Regions from separate parts of the Streptomyces sp. CNT360 genome, predicted to be linked through region 3. Evidence: riboswitches for the same ligand, from Rfam matches in the RefSeq annotation. Region 3 holds a riboswitch; each other region holds the start of a gene.
What was found. A riboswitch is a leader RNA that binds a small molecule or an ion and turns the genes downstream of it on or off. The one in region 3 is predicted to bind cobalamin.

Region 1 (10,144 bases), on a different contig from region 3:
TCACGCCGTCCTTGACGCCGCACAGGGCGGTCGCGCCCGGCGCGGCGTCAAGGATGTGCCATGCCTCGGTCTTGCCGTTGGGCTGCCCCTCCAGGCGTTGGGCGGCCTCGTCGTCGGCATGCAGATGCACGGGCAGGGAGCCGGCCGCGTCGATGAACTTCGTCAGCACCGGGAAGTGCTCGCCTGTCCAGCCCTCCCCCATCAGCTCCTCGGGATGGTCGGCGATCACCTGGCGCAGGGTCCGGCCCGCCAGGGGGCCGTTGGTCACCGCGCTGCCGCTGCCTGTGACGTCGCTGCACTCCCACGTCTCCGCGACGCTCCAGTCGGGGATGCCGGTCTTACCCAGGCGGCGGGCGATCGCGTGGCCGCCGAAGACCAGCGGCTTGGAGATCACCGTCAGCCGCAACGGGTACAGGCCGCTCGGGGCACTCACAGGATCGGCTGCCCACCGGTGACCGCGACCCGGGCCCCTGAGACGTAACCGGCCTCGTCCGAGGCCAGCAGCACGTAGACCCCCGCCAGCTCGGCCGGCTGCCCCGGCCGCCCCAGCGGAACCTGGGACCCGAAGCTCTCCACCTGCTCCGGCGGCATGGTCGCCGGAATGAGCGGCGTCCAGATCGGCCCCGGGGCGACACTGTTGGCGCGGATCCCCCTCGGCCCCAGCATCTGGGAGAGAGTCCCGACCATGTTGGCGATACCGGCCTTGGTGACGTTGTACGCCAGCAGCTGCGGCGGCGGGCTGTCGGAATTGACCGAGGTGCTCCCGATGATCGCCGAACCGGCACTCATGTGCGGGACGGCGGCTTTGACCAGGTGGAAGAAGGCGCTGATGTTGATCGCCAGAGTGCGGTCCCACTCCTCGTCCGGGATGTCCTCGATGGAGTCGTGGGTCATCTGGAACGCGGCGTTGTTGACGAGCACGTCGATGCGGCCGAACTCCCGCACGGCCGCCGCCACGATCGACCGGCAGTGGGCCGGATCAGCCACGTCACCGGGCACCAGCACGCACGTGCGCCCCGCATCCTCCACCCAGCGCCGTGTCTCCTCCGCGTCCTCGTGCTCGTCGAGGTACGAGACCAGGACGTCTGCGCCTTCCCGGGCGTAGGCCAGCGCCACCGCACGACCGATACCGCTGTCCCCGCCCGTGATCACCGCTGCCTTGCCGGCCAGCCGTCCCGATCCCCGGTAGCTCTCCTCACCGTGGTCGGGTGCGGGCGCCAGTGCGGAGGTGACGCCCGGCGGGGACTGCTGCTGACGAGGACGCGACATGGCCTCTCCGAGGTTCGCTGGAGCCGGACGGAAGCACCGGGGCCTCCCACGCGACATCCATCCTCGGCCCCTGCCCCACTTCCCGCGACTCGGCCTTCTGTGCACGAGGCCCCCAGAGCACGCCCCCGCGTGGCCTGCCCTTCTTCGACCACGGTCCGTACCGAGCTGGGCCGGTAGTACACCGAGCGACGTCGTGCTCGCGCCGTGCCGCCGCCACCGCGTGCTCGGGAAGCGGTCCTCACTCGGTGCCGTCCGGACGGCGGCCGTCATGTCGTTGCTCCAGGCATCGGTGGAGCCGGGGAAGGTTCACCATGTCCGCAGCCTGCCTGCCGTCGACCGTGGCGGCGCCTGTCGTGCGGTGGCCGGGCAGGGAAGTGGTGGAAGCCGGTGCCGGCCACGTGCATCGAACCGCTCGGACGGGAGGGCTGACGGGCTGTGCTCCTCCGCCCGTGGTTGCCGTGGCCGCGGAGGAGGCCGGGCAGGCAGCGCTCCACCGGCGCGTCGAGATCCGTGCGGCGCCCGGCCACCAGGTGGAGTACGACGGTCGCCACGAACGGCCTGGTCATACTGGCGGTCCGGAACCGGCAGTCCCCGCGCGGCCGTGCTTGGCTGTCCCCGTCCGCGACGCCCGCGGTCACTGCCGCGCCGGCGGACCGGCGTCACGAGCGGGGCCGGGTGCCCGGGGCCAGGCGGCCGGTACGACGTCCTCGACCGGTCCGCTCCGCACACAGCGGCCGGCCTCGAACAGCACGGCCTCGTGGGCCAGCATCCGCACTGCGGGCAGGTCGTGGCTGATGAACAGGAGAGCGGTCGCGGCAGGGGCGAGCAGGCGGGGCAGCGCGCCGAGGAGCCGCTCCCGGGACACCGTGTCCAGCGCCGACGTCACCTCGTCGCAGACCAGCAGCGCCGGGCGGGCGGTCAGGGCTCGCACCAGAGCACAGCGCTGGAGCTGGCCGCCCGAGAGCCGGTCGGGGGTGCGATGCAGCAGGTCCTCGTCGAGTCCGAGTGCATCGGCGGTCTCGACCGCTTCGGCCACCGCCACCTCGCGGGGCAGGCCGCGCAACAGCCGTGCGGTGTCCGCGAGCTGCCCGCCGACCGGCCGGTGTCCCTCGAAGGAGTCGGCGCTGTTCTGGTGCACGTACTGGACAGCGCGGCGCTGTGCGGCCGTGCGCCGGTCTATCCGGCGGGGTAGGGCCCGGCCGTCGAACCGGACCTCGCCCCGGGACGGCGTGGCCAGGCCGGCCAGCACTCGGGCGAAGGTCGTCTTCCCCGAGCCGGACGGGCCCAGCAGCGCGGTCGTCCGGCCGGGCCGGAACGTCATGGACACCGGGCCCGGGAGAGGATCCCCGGTCCGGCGGCGTACGGAGATCTCCGTGGCGGCGACCACCCGGCGCCCTTCCACGTCCTGACCGGCCGGGCTCCGGTCCGCCCCGTTGCTGCCAGCACCGGTGCGGTGTTCGGCAGCCAGCAACTCCCGGGTGGCCCGGTGCCGGAGGGTGGGACGCTGCGCGGGGGCAGGTTCCACGCCGGGTGCGGGGAGGCGGGTGCCGAGAACCTCGGCCACCGGCCCGGCGTCCACCGCCCTGCCGTGCTCCAGGACGACGACCTGGTCGGCCGTCTGCCGGACCAGCGGCAGGTCGTGGCTGAGCAGCAGTACGCCGGCTCCCTGGTCGGCGAGCTGGCGCACCGTTCGGCCGAGGGCGTGCGCGAGCGCCGGGTCGAGGCCGCTTGTCGGCTCGTCCAGTATCAGCAACCGGGCGCCCGTCACCAGAGCGGAGGCGAGTGCCAGCCGTTGCTGCTGGCCGCCGGAGAGCTGGTGCGGGAAGCGGCGACGCACGGTCTCCCATTCCAGCCCGGCACGAGCCGTGGCCCGGCGGGCGGCGGCCCTCCGTGCGGCGCGTTCAGGAACCCCGAGGGCGGCCAGCTCCGTCAGCGCGCCACCGACCCGGCGGATCGGATCGAGCACCGTCTCCGGATGCTGCGGCAGATGCGCTGCCCGGCCCGCCCGGGCCGCGCTGCGCCGGGCCGGTGCCATGCGCAGCAGGTCCGTACCCGACAGCAGCGCGCGTCCCGTCAGGGTGACGCCGTCGCGCGAGGCACCGAGCGCCGCCAGTCCGAGCGTCGTCTTGCCACTGCCCGACGGCCCGACGACGGCGGTGACGGCCCCCGGCCGGACCGTCAGTGCGACCCGGTCGAGGAGCGGACGCCCGACCCCGTGGGCGTGCGCGGACATCTGCGGGACGTCCAGCAGCGGCAGGGGTGCGGACCCGCTCACCGGAGCCTCCTCTCACGTGCCAGGGAGTGGTCCACGAGGAGGTTGCCGCCGACGCACAGCGCGGTGAGCAGCCCGGCAGGCACCACCACGGCGGCGGGCTGGGTGAACAGGGCGTCGCTGTTGCGTTCGATGAGCACGGCCCAGTCCGGTGAGGACGCCGGCAGTCCGAGGCCGAGAAAGTTCGCGGATGCCAGAAGGTACAGCACGACGGCGAACCGCCCGCCGGCGTCGGTGGCCAGCGGGGCGGCCAGCTCGCGTGCCAGGTGGCGCAGATGGATGTAGGTCCAGCCGTGCCCCTGCATCCGCAGGGCCTCGACAACCGTCCGCGTGCCCGGTGCGAGCACGGCGCCGCGGACCAGGCGCGCGACGGCCGGGACCTGGAGCACTCCGGCGACCGTCACCAGCCAGTACCAGTCGCGGTGTCCGGTCGCGGCCAAGGTCATGAGCACGAGCAGTCCCGGGAAGGCGAGCAGTACGTCCAGCCCGCGCATCACCGTTTCGTCGAGGCCGCGCCGCGGACCCGCGGCCAGCAGTCCCAGTGGCACGCCCACGGCCGCCCCGACCAGCAGCGCTCCCAGTGCGCTGCCCAGAACCGAGGCACCGCCGTGCAGCACGAGCCACAGCACGTCGCGGCCCAGCAGGTCCGTGCCCAGCGGGTGCCCCGCGCCGGGCGGCTGCGAGGGAAGCGCGCTCCCGGCAGAGGGTGTCTCTGCGCCCGGCCACAGGCAGGGCCCCAGCACGGCTACGAGCACCGGTACGCCGAGCAGCACCAGAGCCGTCCACGGACGGCGGTCCCGGCCGGTGCCGGCCCCCGCGGGCCCGTGCCCCGTCACGCCGTCACCTCCCGCCGGGGTGCGAGGCGGTGGGCGGCCAGGTCGGCGGCGAGGTTCACCAGCACTGCGATACCGGCGAACAGCAACGCGTACGTCTGCACCTGCGGCAGGTCCCGGTTCTGCACCGCCTCGACGAAGCCGCTGCCGAGCCCGCGGAAACCGAACACCGCCTCCACCAGCACGGCACCGCTCAGCAGCCCCTCCACGCACCGGGCGAACTGCTGCGCGGCGGGGCCCAGGGCGCCGGGCAGCACGTGGCGCAGCACCACCGTCCGCTCCCGCATCCCCAGCAGCCGCAGGTGTGCGGCAACGGCACTGTGCCGTTGCGCCACCACACCCACGCGGATCTGCCGTGCCAGGTCGCACAGATGCCGGGCGGTCAGCACGGTGACGGGGAGCACCAGCACGGCGGGCTGTGCCGACAGCGTGGCCGTGTCCATGCCCACCGCGGTGGCCGGCAGCAGCCCCGCCGCCAGCGACAGCGAAGCAACCAGCAGCAGCCCGAGCACGAACTCCGGTACGGCGTGCAGCACCACGGCAGCGGAGTTCAGCACGCGGTCGAGGCGGCTGCCTTCCCGCAGTCCGCAGACCGTGCCGAGCAGCGGCGCCAGTACCGTGACCAGCAACAGCGCCGGCACGCCCAGCAGCAGTGTCACCCCGGTACGGCGGCCGAGGTCCCCACTCACCGGGAGCCCGGTCGTCAGGGAGCGCCCCAGGTCGCCGGTGAGCAGGCCGCCGAACCAGTGCCAGAACCGCACCCAGGCGGGCTCGTCCAGGCCCAGTCGAACGCGCAGCGCTTCCACCTGCTCCGGGGTGCCGAGTTCGCCACGGAGCACATCGGCCGCATCACCGGGCAGCAGTGAGCTGATGGAGAACACCGCGACGAGGACGACCAGGCACTGCAACAGCGCCAGGAGGCAGCGCCGCAGGAGGTAACCGCGCATCTCAGCTCAGCCGCACCCGGTCGAACCGGGCCCAGTCGTGCGAGTTGGGCGGTGCGGCGCGCAGGCCGTGCACCGAGGGGCCGATGGCGTCGGTGGCGTCGGAGAACGCCCACACCAGCAGGCCGGACTCGTCGCGGGCGGCCTTCTGGGCGCGGGCGAGCAGGGCCAGCCGGTCGTGTTCGTCGCGCGTGGTGCGGGCACGGGCCAGCAGCGCGTCGAACTTCTTCGACGCGTACTGCGTCTGGTTGCGGGCGGCACCGCCGCGGACCCGCTGCTGGAGGAAGTCGGAGACGGGCAGCGTGGAGGTGGTGTTGAAGGCGGCGACGCCCTTGTTCTCTATCTCGCTGAAGTAGGTGCTGGAAGCGCGGGTGCGGGCGGACAGTTTCAGGCCCACCTCGCGGAGTTGGCGCGCCATCAGGTCCGCCGCGGGCTCCCAGGCTGCGTCGACGGAGCTGGTCTCCACGGTGATCTCCAGCCCGTCCGCACCGGCTTCCTTGACGAGCTTCCGCGCCTCCTCGACGTCGCGTTCGCGCGGCGTCAGGTCGTCGGGATAGCCCCGCAGACCCATACCGAACAGGTCGTTGCCCACCTCGCCGTGTCCGGCCAGCGCGATGCGGACCAATTCCTTCCGGTCGAGGCCCAGTTGCAGGGCCCGGACCAGCCGCGGTTCGTCGAACGGCTTGCGGCCGGTGCGCAGCAGCAACTGCTGGGCCGTGGCCCGCTTCGCGGTTAGCAGCCGTGTCGAACCCTCCTTCTTCAAGCGTTCGACGGAGGCCCCGGCCATGTCGGCCGCGTAGTGGACCTGACCCGACAACAGGGCGTTGAGCCGCGCCGATTCCTCGTTCGCGGGGACGATCTCCAGCTCCGCGATGTGCGGGGCACCGTCCCAGTGGTCCGCCCAGCGCCGGTAGCGGGCGGTGCCGCCGGGCGTGAAGGACACGTAGGTGAAGGGGCCGGAGCCGACCGGCTTGCGGAAGTCCGTCGTCCCGTCGGGAACGATCTCGGTACCGGGCCCGGCGAACACGGTCGGGAACTCGAAGTTCGGCGCCTTCAGCACGAAGACGACGGACCGCTCCCCGTCCTTCTTCCCCGCCTCGAAGTCGATCGCGGCCAGCAGTTCCTGCGAGGGGGACCCGGTCTTCGGATCGGCTGCGCGCCGGTAGCTGTAGAGGACGTCCTTCGCGGTGACCGGCTTCCCGTCGTGGAACTCGGCCTTGCGCAGACGCACCCGCCACCGGGTGCCGGAGCGGTCGCTCTCCCAGGACTCGGCGAGGCGGGCGCGGACGGACATGTCGTCCGCGTAGGTGCCGAGTGTGTCGTACAAAGCCTTGGCGCGCGCCTGGTCGACGAAGTTCGGAGCGACGTGGGGGTCGAGTGTCTCCTGCGAGCCGCCGGCGGTGAACGCGGCGCGGAAGCGGTCACCGCCTCCCCCGTCCGTCCCGTCGCCGCCACAGCCGGCCAGCAGGCCGGACGCGGCCAGCGCCAGGCCGCCTCCCGCGGCCAGCACCCCCCGTCTGCCGGGTTCTGGCCGGTACGTCGACCCGGTACGGGCATGCGTCGTCACAGTCGATCCTCTCCGGGGTGTCCTCGCCCCTGCTGTCGGACCGGCGACGGGTCAGTCTCCTGGCTCCCGGATCGTCGCTCGCCTCCGCCTTCCCGTTCCGCGTGCGCGGACGGTGGCATGCGGGAGGACCGCTCCCCGGTCACAGTGGCGGGACCGCGCCGGACTCGCACCGGCTTCCTGGTCCCCGTCGCCTCGTGGGCTCATTGTGGCCCACCAGGTGACGACGGCTTCCGACGGGTTGCCCCTTGGCGCCTGCGGCCGCCCCGGACCACCGGGCACACCGGTCGCCCCGGACGGGACGACCGCCTGCAGCCCCTGTCCTCCCGGCCGGGACGGTCAGCGGTGGAGCCTTTCCTGTGCACATGAGTCGCACCCTCGCCGGGGCCGACCACGGGCGCGCGTCTACGATCCGTACAGGCGGTCGGGGCCCGTGCGCGGAGCGGTCCCGCCCGGTATGTGTACGCGACCGTGCCATGTCGAGGGAGACGGGTTCATGTTCACTCCCCTCCGCAGTGTCGCCGCCTACGCCGCAACGGTCGCCCTCGGCGCCTGGCTCGTCGGGCTGACGGTCACCGCCGCCTGCTGCCTGGTGAGCGCTTCCGGTGACGGCTCGTCGACGATGCCACCGGTCACCTGGGACGACGCCGTACTCCTCGTCGCCGAGGTGACCGACCTGACGACGGCACGGAAAGTGCTTCCCAGCATGCCGCGATGGAAGGTGACCACCTTCGATGCGCCTCTCTACACCGTGGTCATGCTCGTCGTCGCCGTCGCGACCGCTGCCGCGGACGGGGACTCCTCCGCGGTCGACTGGGGCTTCGTCCGCCTGACCTTCGCCATGCTGAGCCTGCACCTCCCCGCCGCATACGTGCTGTCGTGGTGGGCTTCCGGACGTCTCACCCTCGCGATGAAGGGGAACCGCGAGCGCGGTGGACGCCGGACGTCCTGGAGGTGCGGATGACCCGCTCGCCATGGCGACGCGGTACTCCCCGGTAGGCGGTGCCGCCGGTCGTGCATGCAGCTCGCCCAGCGGCAGCAGGAGGTGCCGCCGTGGGCGTACCTCTCATGGTGCTGACCGAGGCGCTCTCGTTGCGGCGGACACCCGGATGCCCGACCAGATGATGCCGGACCGGCGGCCGGCCGACACGATGGGGCGGAAGGAGTTTTTGCACGGCCGCGGAGCAGTCCTCCTGCGCCGTAGGCACTGACGCCGGGCCGACGAAGTGGGAGGAGTGCGTGAGGGAGCCCACTGGCCGCGCCCCGTCGCACGGTGATCCCGGAACCGTACGCCGACAGAACCGGGTGGCGGCGATCGCCACCATCGGCGGGTTCCTGTTCGGCTACGACACCGGTGTGATCTCCGGGGCACTCATCTACATCTCCTCGGATCTGCACCTCTCCGCGACCGAACAATCGGTGGTGGTCAGCTGCTTGCTGCTGGGGGCCGCGTTCGGTGGCACCTTCGCCGGGCGCATCTCCGACACGGTCGGCCGGCGCAGGGTGATCAACTGGGCTGCGGTGCTGTTCATCATCGGCACGACGGGCAGCGCGCTGGCGCCCGACATGGAGACCATGGTCGCCGCGCGAGTGGTGCTCGGCCTCGGCGTCGGCGCGGTGTCGGCCGTGGTGCCGCTGTACATCGGCGAGATCGCCCCGCTGTCCCGACGGGGCCGGCTGGTGAACCAGAACGAGATCATGCTTGTCACCGGACAGCTCGCAGCCAGCGTGGTCAACGCTGTCATCGCCGGAGTGAGCGAAGGTGATCAGGTCTGGCGCTGGATGCTGGGTGTGGCGCTCGTCCCGGCCGTCGGACTGTTCGTCGGCAGCCGCTTCCTCCCGGAGTCGCCCCGCTGGTTGATCAGCCACCAGCGGGGCGACGAGGCGGACCGGGTTCTGCACCAACTGCGCGATCCGCAGGCCGCGGAGGAGGAGTACGGCCACATCCTGGACGTCTCCCGCTCCCATCGGCACGATGCCAAGCTGAAGCCCCGCCAGTATCTGACCATCCGCTGGGTCAGGTACCTGGTGGTCGTCGGGATCGGTGTGAGCCTGTGCCAGCAGCTGGCGGGTGTCAACGCGGTCGTCTACTACGCCCCGACCCTGCTCTCCAGCACAGGGCTGAGCGCCAACGCCTCGGTCACCAGCGAGATCGCTGTCGGCGGAATGGGCGTCGTCGCGACCCTGGTCGGCATGTATCTGGTCAGCCGTGTCGACCGCAGACCGATGCTGATGACCGGGCAGATCGGGGCCGCCGCCGCCCATCTGCTGATCGTCGTCCTCCTCACCGTGCTGGGTGGCACGGTGATGAGCGTGTCTGTGCTGGGAGCGATGGTGGTCTTCATCTTCTTCCAGCAGTGCTTCATCTCGACAGTGACGTGGCTGACGTTGTCGGAGCTGTTCCCGATGCGCGTGCGTGGCTTCGCGATGGGCCTGTCCGTGTTCTTCCAGTGGACGGCGAACCTCATCGTGTCGCTGGCCTTCCCCAACGTCATCGACCGGTACGGCCCGCAGGCGGCTTTCGGGTGCTTCGTGGTCCTCAGCCTCCTCGGCTTCGCCTTCACACGGTGGGTACTGCCGGAAACCCGCCGCGAGTCCCTGGAGGACCTGGAACGCCGCCTCAAGGCCAAGTACTCGTGAAACGGTCCTCCTCTCACCCGGCAGCCGTGACCGGCAGCGCAGCGAGCGCTGCCGGTGCAAGACACCGGGTCCGCGGTGGTCACACGTCCCGGCGAGCCGGTCGAGGGGGAGGCTGAGCGGGACGGTGTCAGCAGCCGCCGCAGCGACGACACCGATCGGCTCCTGAACAGGCCGGGGCGTGCGTCAGGCTGCCTGGATGAGTTCGGCGCGGCCGAAGAGGATCGCGTAGCCGGCAGGGAGCTGGGCGAGAATGCGGTCGGTCAGGTCCGGGCCGGCAAGCTGGGCGACCGCGCCGAGGACGGAGCCGACGTCCCAGCGTGTGGTGGCCAGTGTGCCACCGGTGCGGGTGGCGAGGTCCTTGACGAAGGACCAACCGGTCAACGCATCGGTCTCCGGCACCTGGGCGGTGAGGATCCGCGCGGCCTCACGGGGAAGACGGGCAGCGAGCTCGACACGTTCCTCCCCGGTAAGGCGTCGCCCGAGGGCGGCCAGCACGGCCGAGGTGACGGCTTCGGCCCGCTCGCGGGTGGGGTAGGCGCCGTCGTAGCGGACACGCTCCAGCATCTGGGGGTAGGTCATCGCCGGAGGGGTGGTGAGTGTCACCGCTTGTCGCGTGGACTGC
Region 2 (10,144 bases), on a different contig from region 3:
CAGGTCGGCGCAGATATCCCGGTGGACGGACGCAGGCCGCGCATCCGTCGCCCGCCGGTACTCCGTCACCTTCGCTCCTCGTGCTCGCCGGTATCCGACGAGACGTCTCGCGAAGGAGATCTCCGTGACAGCGAAGTCCGCAGCCGCGGCAGCACGGGCCACCGTGTACGGCTACCCCCGCCAGGGACCGAACCGAGAACTGAAGAAGGCCGTCGAGGGGTACTGGAAGGGCCGCGTCACCGCCGACGCCCTCCGGCAGACCGCCGCCGACCTCCGCAAGGCCAACTGGCAGCAGCTCGCCGGTGCCGGCGTCCACGAGGTGCCCACCGGTGACTTCTCCTACTACGACCACATGCTGGACACCAGCGTCATGGTCGGTGCCCTCCCCGAACGGCACCGCACGGCCGTCGAGGCCGATGCGCTGGGCGGGTACTTCGCGATGGCGCGCGGCACCCAGGACGTGGCGCCGCTGGAGATGACCAAATGGTTCGACACCAACTACCACTACCTCGTCCCTGAGCTGGGCCCCGACACCGTCTTCACCGCCGACTCCACCAAGCAGGTCGCCGAGCTGAAGGAGGCGCTGGCGCTGGGTCTGACCGCACGTCCGGTCCTCGTCGGCCCGGTCACCTACCTCCTGCTGGCCAAGCCCGCGCCGGGTGTCGCCGCCGACTTCGAGCCGCTGAGCCTGCTGGAGAAGCTGCTCCCGGTGTACGCGGAGATCCTCGCCGATCTGCGGGCCGCGGGCGCCGAGTGGGTGCAGCTGGACGAGCCGGCGCTGGTCCAGGACCGCACCCCGCAGGAGCTGGAAGCCGCCACCCGCGCCTGTCGCGAACTGGGCGGGCTCACCGACCGGCCGAAGCTGTTGGTCGCCTCCTACTTCGACCGGCTCGGCGACGCCCTGCCCGTCCTGGCCAAGGCTCCGGTGGACGGCCTCGCGATCGACTTCACCGAGGCGGCTGCCGCCAACCTGGACGCGATCGCCGCGGCCGGTGGACTGCCCGGAAAGCGCCTGGTGGCCGGGGTCGTCAACGGCCGCAACATCTGGATCAACGACCTGGAGAAGTCCCTGGCCACCCTCGGTACCCTCCTGGGTCTCGCCGACCGGGTGGATGTCGCGGCCTCCTGCTCGATGCTGCACGTACCGCTCGACGCGAAGGCCGAACGCGACCTCGACCCGGAGGTGCTGCGCTGGCTGGCCTTCGCCCGGCAGAAGACCACCGAGATCGTCACCCTCGCCAAGGGGCTGACGCAGGGCACCGACGCCATCAGCGCTGAGCTGTCCGCCAACCGCGCCGACCTTGCCTCCCGTGCCCACTCCGCGCTCACCCACGACCCGGCGGTGCGGGCCCGCGCCGCTGCGGTGACCGAGGCGGAGACCCGCCGCTCGCAGCCCTACGCGGAGCGCACGAAGGCCCAGCGCGCACGGCTGGGCCTGCCGCTGCTGCCCACCACCACGATCGGCTCCTTCCCGCAGACGACCGAGCTGCGCACCGCCCGCGCCGACCTGCGCGCCGGCCGCATCGACACGGCGGGGTACGAGGAGCGGATCAAGACCGAGATCCGCGACGTCCTCGCCTTCCAGGAGAAGGCGGGCATCGACGTGCTCGTGCACGGTGAGCCCGAGCGCAACGACATGGTGCAGTACTTCGCCGAGCAGCTCACCGGCTACCTGGCCACCCAGCACGGCTGGGTCCAGTCCTACGGCACCCGCTACGTGCGCCCGCCGGTCCTGGCCGGCGACATCTCCCGCCCCGAACCGATGACGGTCCGCTGGACCACCTATGCCCAGTCGCTGACCCGGCGCCCCGTCAAGGGCATGCTGACGGGCCCGGTCACCATGCTCGCCTGGTCCTTCGTCCGCGACGACCAGCCCCTCGGAGAGACAGCACGCCAGGTCGCCCTCGCCCTGCGCGACGAGGTCAGCGATCTGGAGGCCGCGGGTACTTCGGTCATCCAGGTCGACGAGCCCGCGCTGCGCGAGACCCTCCCGCTGCGCGCCGCCGACCGCGACGTCTACCTCGCCTGGGCGACCGATGCCTTCCGCCTCTCCACCGCGGGCGTCCGCCCGGCCACCCAGATCCACACCCACATGTGCTACGCCGAGTTCGGCGACATCGTCCAGGCCATCGACGACCTCGACGCCGACGTCATCAGCCTGGAAGCAGCCCGCTCCCACATGCAGGTCGCACACGAACTGGCCGAGCACGGCTACCCGCGCGAGGCCGGTCCAGGCGTCTACGACATCCACTCCCCCCGCGTCCCCAGCACCGAGGAGGCCACAGCCCTGCTGCGCAAGGGCCTCGAAGCCATTCCCGCCGACCGCCTGTGGGTCAACCCCGACTGCGGCCTGAAGACCCGCGGCTGGCCCGAGACCCGGGCCTCCCTGGAGAACCTGGTCGCCGCCGCACGAACCGTCCGCACGGAGCTGCCCGCCAGCACGTCCTGAGACACGTCCTCGGCGGGGGCGGACGCCGTACCGCCCGCCCCCGCCAGGGCACGAGACGAGTCGGCACACCGAACAGGAGGCGGCATGGCCAGGAGACCTCCACAGCACATCGTCATCGACGGGAAGCCCATGGTGGCTCTCACCCCGCACGACTTCGAGAACCTCGCTGCCATGCGGCGGCAACTCGGCGGCCAGAGCGTACGGATGCGCACGCTGCGTGAGGCCCTGCTGGAGACGGCCGACTACCTCGAAGCCCTCGACACCGCGCTGCGCGGACGGGACGGCGCCTACCCCTCGTCCGGCATTCCCGGCGCCGACTCGCTGCTGACCGCGCTCCCCGAGCGGATACACCGGGCCCGCCGGAGTGCGGGCACGACGAAGCGGCAGCCGAAGCGCTGAGGCGGCTCCGCAGCAGCGCACAAGCCTCCCTCACCCGGGGCACGGCTCGGATGTGCGTGCTACCACCCACTCCTCGCGACACAAGATGTACCCCCTCCCACACGCATCCCCACCTAGATGTAGTGTTGGCCGCGCTGATGGTTCGCGAGGCGCAGCGGCGTCCCGCGAGGCAAGAGGGAACCCGGTGAAAGTCCGGGACTGCCCCGCAGCGGTGAGCGGGAACGACCGCCGTCACACAGCACTGGGCCCACCCGGGTCCGGGAAGCGACGGCCAGTAGAAGGCCCGCCGTCACCGGGATCCGGTGGCCGGCAGGCGCGCCCGCGAGTCCGAAGACCTGCCATCGGTGCGCACATCGACGTGGTGTGCGCGCTCCGGGGCCCCGAGGGAGGGCCGCGTGGCTGTGTGCGCAGCGGGCACGGTCGTCACCGTCCGTGAACCGGCGCACGTGCTGCCTCGCATCCGCTCCCCGCCCCCGGAGGGACAGGGTACGAGCGAGAGGAGGCGGCAGACCGTGAGCGGTCTTGTGTACTTCTCCAGCGTCTCGGAGAACACCAAGCGCTTTGTCGAGCGGCTCGGTCTGCCCGCGCAGCGCATCCCTCTGCGCCCCCAGCTGGAGGGCATGCCACGGGCGGCCGCACCGTATGTGCTGATCGTGCCGACGTACGGCGGCGGCCACGACAACGGCAGGGGTGCGGTGCCCAAGCAGGTGATCCGCTTCCTCAACGATGCGGAGAACCGGTCGCTGCTGCGCGGGGTGATCGCGTCGGGCAACACCAATTTCGGCGAGGCGTACTGCCAGGCCGGAAGGGTGATCTCGGCGAAGTGCGGGGTTCCCGAGCTGTACAGGTTCGAGTTGCTGGGCACGGAGCGGGACGTCCGTGCCGTGCGGGAAGGTCTGGAGAGGTTTTGGACACGACACTCGTCGACACAGGCAGTACGGACGGCGCGGACTTCAGCCGCGGCGTGAGCGCGGGCGAGGGCTCGCCCGTCTCGACGATGGAGCGCAAGGACTACCACGCGCTCAACGCGATGCTGAACATCTACGACTGCTACGGCAGCATCCAGTTCGACAAGGACCGGGAAGCCGTACGCCAGTACTTCCTCCAGCACGTGAACCCGAACACGGTGGTGTTCGACTCGGTGGAGGAGAAGCTCGCCTACCTGATCGATAACGACTACTACGAGGCCGCGCCGTTCCGCCGGTACGACGAGGCGTTCCTCACGTCGCTGTACCGGCAGGCATACGCGCACAAGCACCGGTTCGCCACGTTCCTCGGCGCGTTCAAGTACTACACCTCCTACACGCTCAAGACCTTCGACGGGCGCCGCTACCTGGAGCGTTTCGAGGACCGGGTCGTCGCCACCGCCCTCTACCTGGGCGCAGGCGACCAGGAGCTGGCCTCCCGCCTGGTGGACGAGATCCTCACCGGCCGCTTCCAGCCCGCCACCCCCACCTTCCTCAACGCGGGCAAGGCACAGCGCGGTGAACTGGTCTCCTGCTTCCTGCTGCGGGTGGAGGACAATCTGGAGTCCATCGGACGCGGCGTCAACTCCGCGCTCCAGCTCTCCAAGCGGGGCGGAGGTGTGGCGCTCCTGCTGTCCAACCTGCGCGAGCAGGGCGCCCCGATCAAGAAGATCGAGAACCAGTCCTCGGGTGTCGTGCCGGTGATGAAGCTGCTGGAGGACTCCTTCTCCTACGCCAACCAGCTCGGTGCACGCCAGGGCGCGGGCGCGGTCTATCTGCACGCGCACCATCCGGACATCATGCGGTTCCTGGACACCAAGCGGGAGAACGCGGACGAGAAGATCCGCATCAAGACCCTCTCCCTCGGCGTGGTCATCCCGGACATCACCTTCGAGCTGGCCAAGCGGAACGAGGACATGCACCTGTTCTCGCCCTACGACGTGGAGCGCGAGTACGGCAAACCGCTGGCCGACCTGTCGGTGAGCGCGCACTACGACGAGATGGTCACCAACCCGAACATCCGCAGGACGACGGTGCCGGCGCGGGAGTTCTTCAAGACCATCGCCGAGCTGCAGTTCGAGTCGGGTTATCCGTACATCCTGTTCGAGGACACGGTCAACCGGGCCAACCCGATCCCCGGCTGGATCAACATGTCGAACCTGTGCTCGGAGATCCTCCAGGTCAACACGCCCAGCACCTACGACCAGGCGATCGGCTACGAGCAGGTGGGCCGGGACATCTCCTGCAACCTGGGCTCGCTCAACATCGCTGCCGCCATGGCCTCCCCCGACCTCGGCGCCACCGTCGAGACCGCCGTGCGAGGTCTGACCGCCGTCTCCGACCAGTCGGACATCGGCGCCGTCCCCTCCGTCGCCAACGGCAACGCGCTCTCCCACTCCATCGGCCTGGGCCAGATGAACCTGCACGGCTACCTCGCCTCGCAGCGCATCCACTACGGCAGCGAGGAGGGCGTCGACTTCACGAACATGTACTTCTACGCCGTCACCTATCACGCCCTGCGCGCCTCCAACCGGATGGCGATCGAGCGCGGCAAGGCCTTCGCCGGGTTCGCGGAGTCCGGCTACGCGGACGGCTCCTACTTCGACAAGTACACCGAGCAGGTGTGGGAGCCGGCCACCGAGCAGGTCGCCAAGCTCTTCGCCGCGTCCGGGATCGCACTGCCCACCCCGGAGGACTGGCGGGAGCTGAAGCGCTCCGTCCAGCAGCACGGCATCTACAACCAGTACCTCCAAGCCGTGCCGCCGACCGGCTCGATCAGCTACATCAACAACGCGACCGCCTCCATCCACCCGATCGCCTCCAAGATCGAGATTCGCAAGGAGGGCAAGCTCGGCCGCGTCTACTTCCCGGCGCCGCACATGGACAACGACAACCTGGAGTACTTCCAGGACGCGTACGAGATCGGCCCCGAGAAGATCATCGACACCTACGCGGCGGCGACCCAGCACGTGGACCAGGGCCTGAGCTGCACCCTCTTCTTCCGTGACACGGCCACCACCCGCGACCTGAACAGGGCGCAGATCCACGCCTGGCGCAAGGGCATCAAGACTCTCTACTACATCCGACTGCGCCAGGAGGCCCTGGAAGGTACCGAGATCGAGAACTGCCTCTCCTGCACCCTGTGACCGTCCCCGTAACGTCCGCGAAGGCTCGCACATGACCACCACCGAAGCGCCCGTGACCGACCTGCTGGCGAACTCGGCCACGCCTCCGTTCTTCCGTCACGACCCATCCGCCCGGCTGCGCCCTGTCAACTGGAACCGGGTCACCGACGAGAAGGACCTGGAGGTCTGGAACCGGCTCACCTCCAACTTCTGGCTGCCCGAGAAGGTCCCGCTCTCCAACGATCTCCAGGCGTGGCAGCAGCGGCTCACGCCCGAGGAACGCACGCTGACCATGCGGGTGTTCACCGGCCTGACCCTGCTCGACACCGTGCAGGCGACCGTCGGCGAGATCGCCCAGATCCAGGACGCGCGCACCGAGCACGAGGAGGCCGTCTACACCAACATCGCCTTCATGCAGGCCGTGCACGCCCGCAGCTACTCCTCGGTCTTCTCCACCCTCTCCACCACCCCCGAGATCGACGACGCCTACCGCTGGGCCGTGGGCAACGACGTCCTCCAGCAGCGGGCCAAGAAGGTCCTGGCGCACTACTACGGGGACGATCCGCTCAAGCGCAAGGTCGCCGCCACCCTCCTGTCGTCGCTGCTGCTGTACGCGGGTTTCTACCTCCCGCTGCACTTCTCCTGCCATGCGATGCTGACGAACACCGCCGACATGATCCGGCTGATCCTGCGGGACAAGGCGGTGCACGGCTACTACTCGGGCTACAAGTACCAGCGCGGCCTGGAGAAGCGCACGGCGGCCGAGCGCGAGGAGATGCGCGAGTTCACCTTCGCCTTCCTGGAGGAGCTCTACGCACTCGAACTCGCCTACTCCGGGGAACTGTACGAGCCTCTCGGCCTGATGGACGACGTCGCCGTATTCGTCCGGTACAACGCCAACAAGGCCCTGATGAACCTCGGCTACGACACCCGCTTCTCCGCCGCGGAGACCGAGGTCAACCCGGAGATCCTGGCCGCCCTCTCCCCCGGCTCGGACGAGAACCACGACTTCTTCTCCGGCTCCGGCTCCTCCTACGTCATGGGCAAGGCCGAGGACACGGACGACGACGACTGGGACTTCTGACCCTGCCTCGCCGCCAGCGCAGTGTGGGGCTCACGTACCGCATCGGGAGCCCCACACCCGCTCGCCCATGTGCCGGGTGACCACGAGGTCGTGTGCTCACCCGGCGTCCTCGGCTCCGGCCATGTCGTACTCGTCGATGTCGAGCTCGGCTCCGGTGACTTTGAGGAAGTCCAGGACCTCGCGGTCGAGGTGCCAACCCAAGAGGTCGCGGGCGTCCGCCGCGCCCGGACGGGTTCGGTCGGTGGCGTCGAAGTAGCGCACGACCTGAAGCACTGCGCCGTCGCCGGTACCGGTCAGCTGCCGGGTGAGGTCGCAGATGCGGTCCGTGTGGGGCTGGAGCCTGCCGAGAACGCGGGTGATCTGCTCGTCGACGCACAGGCCCGGCTCCCGGCAGACAACCCTCCACGAGTGGTCGACCGGAACCACCGTCGGCTCGGTGCACCGGCTACCGCGAACAGTCACCTCGTCAGGGCTGATGCCCAGCCGTGAGGTCATGCCGTCTGCCGAGGTGTGCCGGCTGAACAGCGCGAAGTAGGCGTACTGGCGAAGCGGCATCCCGGGGATGATAGCCGTACGGCCACGTCGATGTCAGCGCCACGGCCCACCACCACCAGCAGCGAGTCGATGTCCCGGCCGTCGGCACGCAGCACTGCAACACCAGGCACACAACGCAACACCGCTGGCACCGACTTCGAAAGAGCGCGATGCCACTCGCCCCGAGCGCGGAGGAAACCTCGTCGACGGGCTCACAGCCCCGGCCGGGCCGGGAGCGGGTCGGCGGCCGCCAGGGGGTCTCCGGCGTGCGGCAGCCACTGTGCCGCCGGGTGGGTGGAGCGCCAGTGGCGGGCGATGTCCACCCGCCGGGCGACCCAGACATCGGGGTGCCCGGCCACGAGGTCGAGGAAGCGGCGCAGGTCGGCGGCGCGTCCGGGGCGCCCGCTGATGCGCAGGTGGAGCCCGACACTCATCATCCGCGGCCGCTGTGCACCCTCCTCCAGCAGGAGTTCCAGGGCCCGCGTGAGGTAGGCCGAGAACGACTCCGACTGGAAGCCGTAGGTGTTGAGGTACCGGCCGTCGTTGTTGTCGAGGGTGTAGGGGACCACGAGTTGGGCTGTGCCCTCGACGTCCACCCAGTACGGCAGGTCGTCACCGAAGGAGTCCGAGTCGTAGAGGAAACCTCCGTGCTCGACCACGAGCCGGCGGGTGTCGGCGCTGTTGCGCCCCGTGTACCAGCCGAGCGGCGCGTGCCCGCACACCTCGGTGTGGATGCGCACGGCCCGTTCGATGTGCTCGCGCTCGGTCTCCGGGTCGAGTCCGGCGTAGTTGATCCACCGCAACGAGTGCGAGGCGATCTCCCAGTCGGACCCCCGCGCGGCCCGCACCAGGCCGGGGTTGCGGCGCAACGACTCCGCGATGCCGAAGACCGTCACCGGCAGCCCGCGCTCCTCGAACAGCCGGTGCAGCCGCCAGAATCCGGCCCGGGTGCCGTACTCGTACTGCGATTCGACGTTGAGGTTGCGGCGGCCCCGCAGCGCGGTGGTCGGCTCCTCGGTGAGAAAGGCCTCCGAGGCGTCGTCGCCGTGCAGGACGTTGTTCTCGCCGCCCTCCTCGACGTTGACGACGAACTGCACGGCCACCTTTGCCCCGCCGGGCCACTGTGCGTGCGGCGGCAGTCCGCCGTAGCCTGCCAGGTCGCGAGGGTAGTGAGCGGCTGGGCCGGAGGATCCGGAGGGGCCGGCGGGGCCGGAGGGGGAAGGGAGTGTCATCAGAAGTACCCGCCTCGATCGCGGAAGGCCGTGCCGCCACAGGATCGGGCGCGGTATCCTGAGCCCGGCAGGCGCTGGTCAGTTTTGACCAACCATCGTCGGCGGAGCGGTCCGCGTCAAGTGCGCAGCCTCGTCGCCGCCGCCCCTCCCCCGCCGAGCGGGGCGGAACGGCCGGCGGGGAGTGTCCGGCGGGACGAGTGAGAGGAAGACCATGAACGACCGCGAAGGAGCCATGCTCGCGCTCCTCCAGCTGTTGTCGGCGTCGAGCGGCCCGCTGGGCACGCGCAACGCTCAACGCGAACTGGCGCGGCGGGGCAGGGAGCTGAGCGAGTCCTCCGTCTCGCGGCTGCTGCGGGAGATGGACGCCAGAGGGTGGACCCGCCCCGTGGGCGCCAAAGGCCGCGTCCTCGCCCCCGAGGGGCGGCGCCGCGCCGCGGAGACGGTCCTGACCCACCGCACCTCCGACTCGCTGCAGCACGCGGTACGCGACACCAAGGACCTCCTCGACCTGCTCAGGGCGCGGCTCGCCGTGGAGAGCGCGGCTGCGGGCGACGCCGCGCGCGCCCCGCAGGAGGACCGGCTGACCGAGCTGCGGGACCTGTGCGAGCAGCACGCCCGGGTGGTCGGCAGCGCGCCGATGATCGAGCAGCCGGGGCTCAGCTTCCACCGGGGCGTCGTCGGCATGTCGACCAACCGGATGCTCAAGGTGGCCGCCGAGATGATGCTCGCCCCGCGGCTGGACCGGGTGGAGGCGGTACTCGACACGGTGCTGGCGACCCGGCGGGAGGAGGAGCAGGTGGTTGCCGAGCACACGGCGGTCCTGGACCGGATCACGCACCGCGATCCGGGGGGCGCCGAGGAGGCCATGCGGGCGCATTTCGAGGCGATGATCGCGGCCGTGGAGACATCGGTTGTCGGCGGCAACGAGGTACTGGTCCAGAGGCTGCTGGAGTGGGTACCCGAGGTGACGTCCGGATGAGCAGCGTCTGTCAGTATTGACAGACACCGAAGGGCTGGCCAACACTGTCGTGCACCGCCGCACAACCGGCGGCACCGCACCACCCCACGACAGGAGCAGGCATGCCCCAGACAGGCGCCATGGCCCCCGCCCGGATCTCCTCGCGCCCCACCCACGCCAGGTACCAGGACGAGCACCGCAAGTGGCAGGGCATTCCGTCGATCGAGCGCACTCGTGGCGGCCGGCTCCACGTCAACTGGTACACCGGCATGGACACGGAGACAGGGGGCAACTTCGTCGTCGTCACCAGCAGCGACGACGACGGCGCGACCTGGGACGGCCCCCGGTTCGTCGTGGAGCACGACGACCCCGAGATCCGCGTCTACGACCCCTGTCT
Region 3 (10,144 bases):
GGCGGGGTGCGCGTCGGCGACGGCGAGTTCGTCCTCGATGACGGTGCCGTCCTTCAGTGTGATCACGGCACGTCCGCCGAAGGCCCGCTTCTCCGGGTCGGGATCGTGGTAACGGCGGGTCCACTCCGGGTCCTCGACGGTGGAGATCTTCTGCCACAGCTCGACGGTCTCCGGGCGCCGCGCCCGCTCGGGCGCGTAGGAACGTTTGTGGTGCCACTGGCCGTCCTCCAGCGCGACGGCGAAGATGTAGGGCACCGAGTGGTCGAGGGTTTCGCGGCTGGCGGTGGGGGCGTACTTCTGCGGATCGTTCGCGCCCGAGCCGATCACGTGGTGCGTGTGGTGGCTGGTGTGCAGCACGATGGCGCGGACCGCCGCCGGGGAACCGACGCGCGTCCGCAACCGCCGGGCCAGGTCGATGATCGCCTGGGCCTGGTACTCGGCGGAGTGCTCCTTGGTGTAGGTCTCCAGGATCGCCCGCCGTGGCTCGCCCGGTTCGGGCAGCCCCACCGTGTAGACGGCGTCGGGGCCGTCCAGCATCCAGGCGAGAAAACCGTCCTCACCCTCGTATACCGGCGACGGCGCGCCCTCGCCCCGCATGGCGCGGTCCACGGCCTCGATCGCGGCCTTGCCCGCGAACGCGGGGGCGAAGGCCTTCCAGGAGGAGATCTCGCCCTTGCGGGACTGCCGGGTCGCGGTCGTGGTGTGCACGGCCTGCTGGACGGCCTGGTGGACGGTCGCGGTGTCCAGTCGCAGCAGCGCCCCGAGCCCGCAGGCGGTGGCAGCACTCAGGTGGGCCACGTGGTCGATACGGTGCGCGTGCAGGCAGATGCCCCGCACCAGCGCGACGTGGATCTCGTACGCAGCGACGATCCCGCGCAGCAGCTCGGCGCCGGTGCGTCCGGTGTGCTGGGCCACCGCCAGCAGCGGTGGGATGTTGTCTGCGGGGTGGGAGTAGTCGGCGGCCAGGAAGGTGTCATGGAAGTCCAGCTCCCGCACCGCCGTGCCGTTCGCCCAGGCGGCCCACTCCGGCGAGACCCGCACACCGGGCGCCGCACCGAAGACCGACGCTCCGGGGCCCGCCGTGTGGGGCAGTGCCTGGGCGCGGGCGACGGCGACGGGGCGGCGGCGCAGTGCGGCGACCGCGACCGACGCATTGTCGATCACCCTGTTGACCGCCATGGCGGCGGCCCGGGGGTCCAGCGCTCGCGGCTCCTGGGTGCCGGTGGCGACGGCGGCCAGCTTCCAGGCGAGCTGTTCCTCGCGCGGCAGCCGGTCGGCGCTGGGATGGACACGTACCTGGTGGTCGATCACGGGGCTCCTCGCTCGTCGTGCGCTACGGCGCCTCTTACGGCGCTCCGAGACCGAGCATTCCCCTGCTCGCCGAACTTCGCGACCGCTCCAATCTGCGGAATCCGTCCATGCGGGGGCCGTGAAACTGCGAAAGTTGCAAATTCGGCGGATGCTAGATTCGCAGCGACGGACACGCCGTGAAGACGGAACGGGGAAGGACGCAGCGGCATGGCGCGCCCACCGGTACGGAAGATCTACGCACACGCCAAGCTGCGCAGACTGCGCGTCCGGCACGGCATGAACCAGGTCGAGCTGGCCCGCGCGCTCGGCATCTCCACCAGCTACCTCAACCAGCTCGAACACAGCCAGCGCCCGCTCACCGCGTCCGTCCTGCTGCGGCTGGCCGAGGTGCTCGGTGTGCAACCGGAGTTCTTCTCCGAGGCCGCGGAAGAACGCCTCGCGACCGATCTGCGTACGGCCCTCGCGGACGAGGCGAGCGGGGTGACGGTGGGCCCGGAGGAGGCGGCGGAGGTGGCCCGCGACCATCCGGAGACGGCCAGAGCCCTGGTGGCGCTGCACCGCCGCTACCGGGACTCGGCGGAGCAGGTGGCGGCACTCGCCTCGGACGACTCCTCCGCCGCGCTGCCGCCCCAGGAGGCGCACGACGAGGTCCGCGACTTCTTCTACGCCCATCACAACCACTTCGGCCCGCTGGACGAGGAGGCGGAGCGCACGGCCTCGCGGCTGGGTCCGGACTTTGCGCGGTCGGCGGCGAGCGTCCTGCGCGAGCTGTTCGCCGAGCGCTACGGCATCACGATCGTCCAGGCGAGCCCCGAGCGCGCCACGGACGCGCGCCGCTTCGACCGCGAGAGCGGTCTGCTGTTCCTCTCCCCCTACCTGACGGAGGGCCAGCAGGCGTTCCAGCTCGCCACCCAGCTGGCTCTGCTGCACCATCACGACCTGCTCGATGCGGTGGTCGCCGGCACCGCTTTCGCCTCGCCCCAGTCCGCGGGGCTGGCCAGGATCGGACTGGCCAACTACTTCGCGGGCGCGCTGCTGATGCCCTACACCACCTTCCACACGGCGGCCGAGAAGCTGCGTTACGACATCGAACTGCTCCAGGCCCGCTTCGGCGTCGGCTTCGAGACGGTCTGCCACCGCCTCAGCACCCTTCAGCGCACCGGGCGGCGCGGGGTGCCGTTCTCCTTCCTGCGGGTGGACCGCGCCGGGAACATCTCCAAGCGCCAGTCCGCCACCGACTTCCACTTCTCGCGGCTGGGCGGCACCTGCCCGCTGTGGACGGTCTACGAGGCGTTCTCCGCCCCCGGCCGCATCCTCACCCAGGTCGCGGAGATGCCCGACGGCAAGCGCTACTTCTGGGTGGCCCGCACCGTCACGCGGGGCGGCTTCGGGCATCGCGCGCCGCGTGCCGAGTTCGCCGTCGCACTCGGATGCGAGCTGCGCCACGCCCCTCGGCTCGTCTACGCCGAGGGCACCGCTCTGGACGATCCCGGGGCCGCCACTCCGATCGGCCTGGGCTGCCGCATCTGCGAGCGCCGCGACTGCGCACAGCGGGCCCGGCCCCCTGCCGGCGGGCGCCTGGCCGTCGACCCGGACCGTCGCACGACCATTCCCTACCCCGTCGAGAGGCGGGGCGGCGGGAGCTGAACCCCCACCGCCCGTGCTCCTGGCGGAGCCGGCCGACAGTCCTGACCAGGTGCCGAACGGCGGAGCTGCCTACTGGTGCCGGAAGACGGGAGCCCGCTTCTCGGTGAAGGCCGACATCCCCTCCTTCTGGTCCCGCGTGGCGAACGTCGCGTGGAACAGTCTCCGTTCGAAGTGCACGCCCTCGGCGAGCGTCGTCTCGAAGGCCCGGTCCACCGCCTCCTTGGCCATCATGGCCACCGGCAGGGACATGCCCGCGACCGTCCCCGCCACCGTACGGGCCTCGGTGAGCAGGTCGGCCGCCGGAACGACGCGGGAGACCAGCCCCGCGCGCTCCGCCTCGACGGCGTCCATCGTGCGGCCGGTGAGGCACATCTCCATGGCCTTGGCCTTGCCGACCGCCCGGGTCAGCCGCTGGGAGCCGCCGATACCGGGGATGACTCCCAGCTTGATCTCGGGCTGCCCGAAGACGGCGGTGTCGGCGGCCAACAGGATGTCGCAGAGCATGGCGAGCTCACAGCCGCCGCCGAGCGCGTAACCGGACACGGCCGCCACCGTGGGGGTGCGGACCCGGCCGAGCCGGTCCCAGGCGGTGAACCAGTCGGCCAGGTACATGTCCATGTAGCCGCGCGGCTGCATCTCCTTGATGTCGGCTCCGGCCGCGAAGGCCTTCTGCGAGCCGGTCAGGACGAGAGCGCCCGTCTCCGGGTCGCGGTCCAGTTCCTCGGCCGCCGCCACGACCTCCTCCATCACCGTGAGGTCGAGCGCGTTCAGCACCTCGGGCCGGTCCAGCGTGAGGACGGCGACGCGTCCCTCGCGCTCTACCCGGATGGTCTCGTAGTCCCTCATGCGTGCTCCCCCTCCGCCTCCGGCCCCGCGGCCGACCGTGCTCTGATGGTCCGCACGATGGCGGAGAAGTCCTCGTCCGCGCCGCCCTCTTCGGCGAAGGCGGCGTACAGTGCGGCGGCGCGCCGCCCCAGTTCGGCGTCGACCCCGTGCGCCTCGACGGCGCCGAGGGCCAGTCCCAGGTCCTTGGCCATGAGGGCTCCCGCGAAGCCGGGGCGGTAGTCGCGGTTGGCCGGGCTGGTCGGCACCGGTCCCGGCACCGGACAGTTGACGGACAGCGCCCAGCACTGCCCGGATGCGGTGGAGGCCACGTCGTACAGGGCCTGGTGGGACAGGCCGAGGCTCTCGCCGAGGACGAACGCCTCGCTCACCGCGATCATGGAGACGCCGAGGATCATGTTGTTGCAGATCTTCGCCGCCTGCCCGGCTCCCGGGCCCCCGCAGTGCACCGCCTTCTTGCCCATCGCCGCCAGCAGCGGCTCCGCCTCCGCGAACTCGGGCTCGCCGCCGCCCGCCATGAAGGTGAGCGTGCCCCCCTCAGCGCCGACGACGCCGCCGGAGACCGGTGCGTCCACCCCGCGCATCCCGGCCCCGGCCACGGCCTCGTGAACGGCGCGGGCGTCCGCCACATCGATGGTCGAACAGTCGATGAACAGCGTGCCGGGTCGCGCGGCGGACAGCAGCCCCTGATCCCGGTAGAGGCCCAGCACATGCCGCCCCTCGGGCAACATGGTGAGCACCACGTCGGCGCCCTCGGCCGCCTCGGCCGCCGAGCTCGTGGTCTCGACCCCGAAGCCGGCAGCCGCCGCCGTCAAGTCGGGGACCAGGTCGAAACCGCGTACCCGGTGACCGGCCTTGGCGAGGTTCGCCGCCATGGGCGCGCCCATCCGTCCGAGTCCGACGAAACCGACCGTGCGCCGTGCCCGGCTCATCACGCCACCTCCTGTGCCGCGTCGTTTCCCCGCCCGCCGAAGCGGAGCCCGTCGTCGCCGCCCGACGTGAAGAACCGCTCCACATCGACGTCGGCGACCTCTGCGAGGGAGGCCGGTCTCCAGCGCGGGCTGCGGTCCTTGTCCACGACCTGGGCCCGGATACCCTCGACCAGATCGGGGGCGGCCAGGCAGGCACACGAGACCCGGTGCTCCTGCTCCAGAACCCGCTCCAGCGAGTCGAGCCGCCGCGCCCGGCGCAGCGCGGCAAGGGTGACCTTGAGTGCCGTCGGTGACTTGGCGGCCAGCGCCCCGGCTGCCTCCTTCGCCCCGGGCGAGCCGTCGGCGCGCAACCGCTCGACGATCTCCTCGACCGACTCCGCCGCGTAGCAGCGGTCGATCCATTCCTGGGCCGCCTCCAGCCCGCCGGGCGGCGGCTGCCCGGCGTACCGCGCCACCGCCTCCCCCGCAGACACCTCCGCGAGGTCGCGCAGCAGGTCCGGCAGGTGCGGTGAGGGTACGAAGTGGTCGGCCAGCCCGCACAACAGCGCGTCGGCGGCGCCCATCCGGGCTCCGGTCAGCGCCAGATGCGTCCCCAGCTCCCCGGGCGCGCGGGCCAGCAGATAGGTGCCGCCGACATCGGGGACGAAGCCGATGCCCGTCTCCGGCATCGCGATCCGGGAGCGTTCGGTGACGATCCGGACCGAGCCGTGCGCGGAGACGCCCACGCCACCCCCCATCACGATGCCGTCCATCAACGCCGCATAGGGCTTGGGAAAGCGGGCAATCCGGGCGTTGAGCCGGTATTCGTCCCGCCAGAAGGCAGCCGACCTGCCACCTCGGGCGCGGGCGTCCTCGTAGATGGCACGGATGTCGCCGCCCGCGCACAGTCCCCGCTCCCCCGCCCCGTCGAGCACCACCGTCCGTACGGCAGGGTCCCGCTCCCACTCGTCCAGGGCGGCGTCGATGCGCCGCACCATGGCGTGGGTGAGGGAGTTGAGCGCCCGCGGGCGGTTGAGGGTGATGCGGCCGGCGTGTCCCTCGGCAGCGAGCAGGACCGTCTCGCCGTCGGCGTCGGGGCCGGTCACCGGAGGGCCTCCGTCATGCCGCGGGCCACGATGAGTCGCATGATCTCGTTGGTTCCTTCCAGGATCCGGTGGACCCGCAGGTCGCGGACGATCTTCTCGATGCCGTATGCGGTCAGGTAGCCGTATCCGCCGTGCAGTTGCAGCGCCCGGTCGGCCACGGAGTAGCCGGTGTCGGTGGCGAACCGCTTGGCCATCGCGCACATCTGTGGTGCCTGGTGATCGCCGAGGTCGAGAGCGCGTGCCGCCTGCTGGACGAGCGCGCGGGCCGCGGCCAGTTCGGTCTCCATGTCGGCGAGCTGGAAGCGCAGGGAGTCGGCGTCGAGCAGACGCGCGCCGAACGCCTCCCGGTCGGCGAGATAGGACAGCGCGGCACTCAGCGCGCTGCGGGCGCCGCCCAAGGAGCAGGCGGCGATGCCCAGGCGCCCGCCGTTGAGGCCGTTCATGGCGATGCGGAAGCCGTCACCCTCGCGTCCGAGCAGCCGGTCGGCCGGGACCCGGACCTGTTCGAGGACGACCTGTCGGGTGGGCTGGGCGTTCCAGCCCATCTTCGACTCGTTCGGCCCGAAGGAGAGTCCCGGGTCGTTCCTGTCGACCAGGAAGGCGGAGACCCCGCGTGCCCCGTCCCCGCCGGTGCGTGCCATGACGAGGTAGAGCTGCGAGGCGTCGGCGCCGGAGATGAACTGCTTGACCCCGGTCAGGACGTACTCGTCCCCCTCACGCACGGCTCGGGTACGCAGCGCCGCTGCGTCGGAGCCGGCTTCGGGCTCGGTCAGGCAGTAGCTGCCCAGGTCCTCCATGGCACACAGCCGGGGCAGCCACCGCCCCCGTTGGGGATCGCTTCCGTAGTGGTCGATCATCCAGGCGACCATGTTGTGGATGGACAGGTACCCGGCCACCGACGGGCAGCCGGAGGCCAGGGTCTCGAAGACGAGCACGCCGTCGGCCCTGCTCAGCGCCGAGCCGCCGGCCTCCTCCCGGACGTAGATGCCGCCGAGTCCCAGTCCTGCGGCCTTGCGCAGCACATCGACGGGGAAGTGCTTGTCGCGGTCCCACTCGACCGCGTGCGGCGCGAGGTGGTCCTGTGTGAAGTCCAGGGTGGCTTCGACGAGGGCCGCCTGGTCCTCGGTGAGAAGGGCGGTACCGGTCATCGCGCTCACCGCATCGTGGGGAGGGTGAAGCTCGCGCCTTCCTTGACCCCGGAGGGCCAGCGCGAGGTGACGGTCTTGGTCCGGGTGCAGAAGCGGATGGAGTCGGGTCCGTGCTGGTTGAGATCCCCGAAGCCGGAGCGCTTCCAGCCGCCGAAGGTGTGGTAGGCGACGGGCACCGGGATCGGCACGTTGACGCCGACCATGCCGGTGTTCACGCGGCGGGTGAAGTCGCGGGCGGTGTCCCCGTCCCTGGTGAAGATCGCCACGCCGTTGCCGTACGGGTGCTCGGTGGCCAGGCGCAGCGCCTCCTCGTAGTCGGCCGCGCGCACGACGGACAGCACGGGGCCGAAGATCTCCTCCTGGTGGATGCGCATGCCCGGGGTGACCCGGTCGAAGAGGGAGGCACCGGCGAAGAAGCCGTCCTGGTGGTCCGGGAGACGGAAGTCCCTGCCGTCCACGACGAGTTCGGCCCCCTCCTCGACTCCGAGATCCACGTAGGAGCGGACCCGCTCGACGGCGTCCTGCCCCACCAGCGGACCGAAGTCCGCGTCCGTGTCGTCGGAACGCCCGATCCGCAGCGTGCCGATCCGCTCCTTGAGCCGCTCCACCAGCGCGTCGGCTGTCGCCTCGCCGACGGGCACGGCCACCGAGACGGCCATGCAGCGCTCGCCGGCCGAGCCGTACCCCGCGCCGATCAGCGCGTCGACCGCCTGGTCGAGATCGGCGTCGGGCATCACGATCAGGTGGTTCTTGGCCCCGCCGAAGCACTGTGCGCGCTTGCCGTGCGCGGCGGCCGTGGCATAGATCCGTTCCGCCACGGGGGTGGAGCCGACGAAGCCGACCGCCTCGACACGGGGGTCCTCCAGCAGGATGTCGACGGTCTCCTTGCCGCCGTGGACGACGTTCAGTACGCCCGGGGGCAGCCCCGCCTCCACGAACAGCTCGGCGAGCCGCAACGGCACCGAGGGATCCCGCTCCGAGGGCTTCAGGAGGAATGCGTTACCGCAGGCCAGAGCCGGTGCCGCCTGCCACAGCGGGATCATCGCGGGGAAGTTGAACGGAGTGATCCCCGCTACGACGCCGAGCGGCTCGCGCAGCGAGTGCACGTCGATGCCACTGCCTGCGTTGTCGGTGAACTCCCCCTTGAGCAGGTGCGGGATGCCCGCTGCGAATTCGACGACCTCCAGTCCGCGCTGAAGGTCGCCGTGCGCGTCCGCTACGGTCTTGCCGTGCTCGGAGGAGAGCAGCCGTGCGAGCGACTCGCGTTCCTCCTCCACGAGTTGGAGGAAGCGCAGCAGCACACGGGCGCGCCGCTGCGGATTCCAGGCGGCCCATCCGGGCTGGGCCGCCGCCGCGTCGGCGATCGCGGCCCGGGCCTCCTCGGCGCCCGCCAGCGGCACCCGGGCCTGCACCTCGCCGGTGTTGGGGTCGTACACGTCGCCGTAAGCACCCGAGGCGCCCGGGGTGTGCTTACCGCCTACGAAATGTGCCAGTTCACGGATCAAGAGAGCCTGCTCTCGTCAGGTGGGATCCGGGGATGGCGCGGCCGTAGCGCACACGGGCGGTGGCCGGCGTGCGGGCGGCGCGCGGGGAAGCGCGTGGCGGAATACCCCTACGGCGCGGGGTCAGGTGCCCGGCCGACCGACGTGCCGGGATCGTGGATGCGCACCGGTGCCATGCGTGTCTCTCCATCCTCGTGGACAACACGGATACGAACACCGCGGCCGGTATCCTGACTCCCGGATCAGCGCACGCTCCCCGGCCTTCCCGGCGGACGAACGGGCCGTTCGCCAGTGGCCTTCGACGCATGGAGAGCGCGCTCCCCGGTCACAGTGGCGGGACCGTGCCGGACTCGCACCGGCTTCCCTGACACCGCGGACCTTGCCCTCGACAATATAGTTGGACGTCCAAGTACGTCCACCCCGGGACGGGCAGACGGACCCTGTTCACTCCCCGGCGAAGGGCACCTCCCGCGCATCGCCGGACGGGGCCGCCACCGGATACGGCACGAACGTACTGCTGTTCTCGTCGATCGCCAGGGCCCGGTCGAGGGGCGGCACGGCACGCTGCGGGCAGGCGGTGCGCTCGCACACCCGGCAGCCCATGCCGATCGGCGTGGCGGCGGACGCGTTGGAAAGGTCGAGCCCGTCGGAGTAGACGAGCCGGGAGGCGTGGCGGATCTCGCAACCCAGCGCGATGACGAAGGTCTTGCCCGGCTCGCCCCAGCCGCCCCGGTGCCGGGTGACGGTGCGCGCGGTCCACAGATGACGCTGTCCGTCGGGCATGGAGCCGACCTGGACACGGATACGCCCGGGCGAGGCGAACGCGTCGTACACACCCCACAGCGGACACGTCCCGCCCCCACGGGAGAAGTGGAAGTCAGTGGCGGACTGCTGCTTGGAGAGGTTGCCCGCCCGGTCGACGCGGACGAAGGAGAAGGGCACACCCCGCAGCCTGGGCCGCTGGAGCGTGCTGAGGCGGTGGCACACCGTCTCGTACCCGAGGCCGAAGCGATCGGTCAGCAACTCGATGTCGTAGCGCACCTCCTCGGCCGCCGCGTGGAAGGCCCGATAGGGCAGGATCAGGGCGGCGGCGAAGTAGTGGGCGATGCCGATGCGGGCCAGCGTCCACGCCTGCGAGCCGGGATCGAAGTCCTCTGCCGCGAGAGCCGACAGCTCGTCCTCGTGCTCGATCAGCGCGAGCTGCGTGGCCATCCGGAAGGCCCGCTGCCCCGGCCGCAGCGTGGGGGCAAGGTGCAGGACCCGGGTCTCGGGATCGTAGCGGTGTTGCCGGGCGGAATCCGCCGCCAGACGCACACCGTGCTTCTCCAGACGCCTGGTCAGCGCGGCCAGCACCTCCCCCGGCCTGGCGCCGATACGGACGGCGAGGTCTTCGGCGGCGAGGTCGGTCTCGTGCAGGTAGTTCTGACGGCGGTAGAAGAACTCCCGGATCTCCTCGTGCGCGGTACGCGGATACACCGCCGTGGCGGCCTCCCCCTGCGGCTCGGAGGGTTCGGACAACCGCTCGGCGAGGCTCTGGTTGCGCCTGCCCAGGTCGACCAGGACGGCGGCCACCTGGGGCATCCGCGCGGCCAGCTCCGGCAGATCGGCAGGTGAGACGCGGGCGGCGGCGATCTCACCCGCCAGCGCGTCCCGCAAGTCGGCCACGAGCCGGCTGG

Region 1: it holds a riboswitch for cobalamin, as region 3 does, so the genes downstream of both, H297_RS0104955 (ABC transporter substrate-binding protein) here and H297_RS0125150 (CoA-acylating methylmalonate-semialdehyde dehydrogenase) in region 3, are expected to answer to the same signal.
Region 2: it holds a riboswitch for cobalamin, as region 3 does, so the genes downstream of both, nrdI (class Ib ribonucleoside-diphosphate reductase assembly flavoprotein NrdI) here and H297_RS0125150 (CoA-acylating methylmalonate-semialdehyde dehydrogenase) in region 3, are expected to answer to the same signal.

Annotation. Positions count from the first base shown of each region.
Region 1 is NZ_AUKO01000002.1:101,099-111,242, forward strand. Features, by position in the region: gene H297_RS0104930 (type I phosphomannose isomerase catalytic subunit) at 1-433, opposite strand, end outside; gene H297_RS0104935 (SDR family oxidoreductase) at 430-1,269, opposite strand; gene H297_RS41180 (serine hydrolase domain-containing protein) at 1,536-1,907, opposite strand; gene H297_RS34555 (ATP-binding cassette domain-containing protein) at 1,904-3,544, opposite strand; gene H297_RS34560 (ABC transporter permease) at 3,541-4,377, opposite strand; gene H297_RS0104950 (ABC transporter permease) at 4,374-5,321, opposite strand; gene H297_RS0104955 (ABC transporter substrate-binding protein) at 5,323-6,885, opposite strand; cobalamin riboswitch at 6,938-7,065, opposite strand; gene H297_RS0104960 (hypothetical protein) at 7,379-7,846, shown strand; gene H297_RS34565 (sugar porter family MFS transporter) at 8,122-9,522, shown strand; gene H297_RS0104975 (DUF2267 domain-containing protein) at 9,706-10,144, opposite strand, start outside.
Region 2 is NZ_AUKO01000018.1:218,203-228,346, reverse strand. Features, by position in the region: gene metE (5-methyltetrahydropteroyltriglutamate--homocysteine S-methyltransferase) at 125-2,449, shown strand; gene H297_RS0117000 (hypothetical protein) at 2,534-2,848, shown strand; cobalamin riboswitch at 2,970-3,205, shown strand; gene nrdI (class Ib ribonucleoside-diphosphate reductase assembly flavoprotein NrdI) at 3,361-3,816, shown strand; gene nrdE (class 1b ribonucleoside-diphosphate reductase subunit alpha) at 3,756-5,960, shown strand; gene nrdF (class 1b ribonucleoside-diphosphate reductase subunit beta) at 5,992-7,023, shown strand; gene H297_RS0116980 (DUF4279 domain-containing protein) at 7,120-7,578, opposite strand; gene puuE (allantoinase PuuE) at 7,770-8,789, opposite strand; gene H297_RS36785 (FCD domain-containing protein) at 9,001-9,768, shown strand; gene H297_RS36780 (sialidase family protein) at 9,870-10,144, shown strand, end outside.
Region 3 is NZ_AUKO01000038.1:32,362-42,505, forward strand. Features, by position in the region: gene H297_RS0125120 (MmgE/PrpD family protein) at 1-1,311, opposite strand, end outside; gene H297_RS0125125 (helix-turn-helix transcriptional regulator) at 1,519-2,958, shown strand; gene H297_RS0125130 (enoyl-CoA hydratase) at 3,028-3,804, opposite strand; gene mmsB (3-hydroxyisobutyrate dehydrogenase) at 3,801-4,733, opposite strand; gene H297_RS0125140 (enoyl-CoA hydratase/isomerase family protein) at 4,733-5,818, opposite strand; gene H297_RS0125145 (acyl-CoA dehydrogenase family protein) at 5,815-6,966, opposite strand; gene H297_RS0125150 (CoA-acylating methylmalonate-semialdehyde dehydrogenase) at 6,972-8,471, opposite strand; cobalamin riboswitch at 8,672-8,858, opposite strand; gene H297_RS38260 (XRE family transcriptional regulator) at 8,913-10,144, opposite strand, start outside.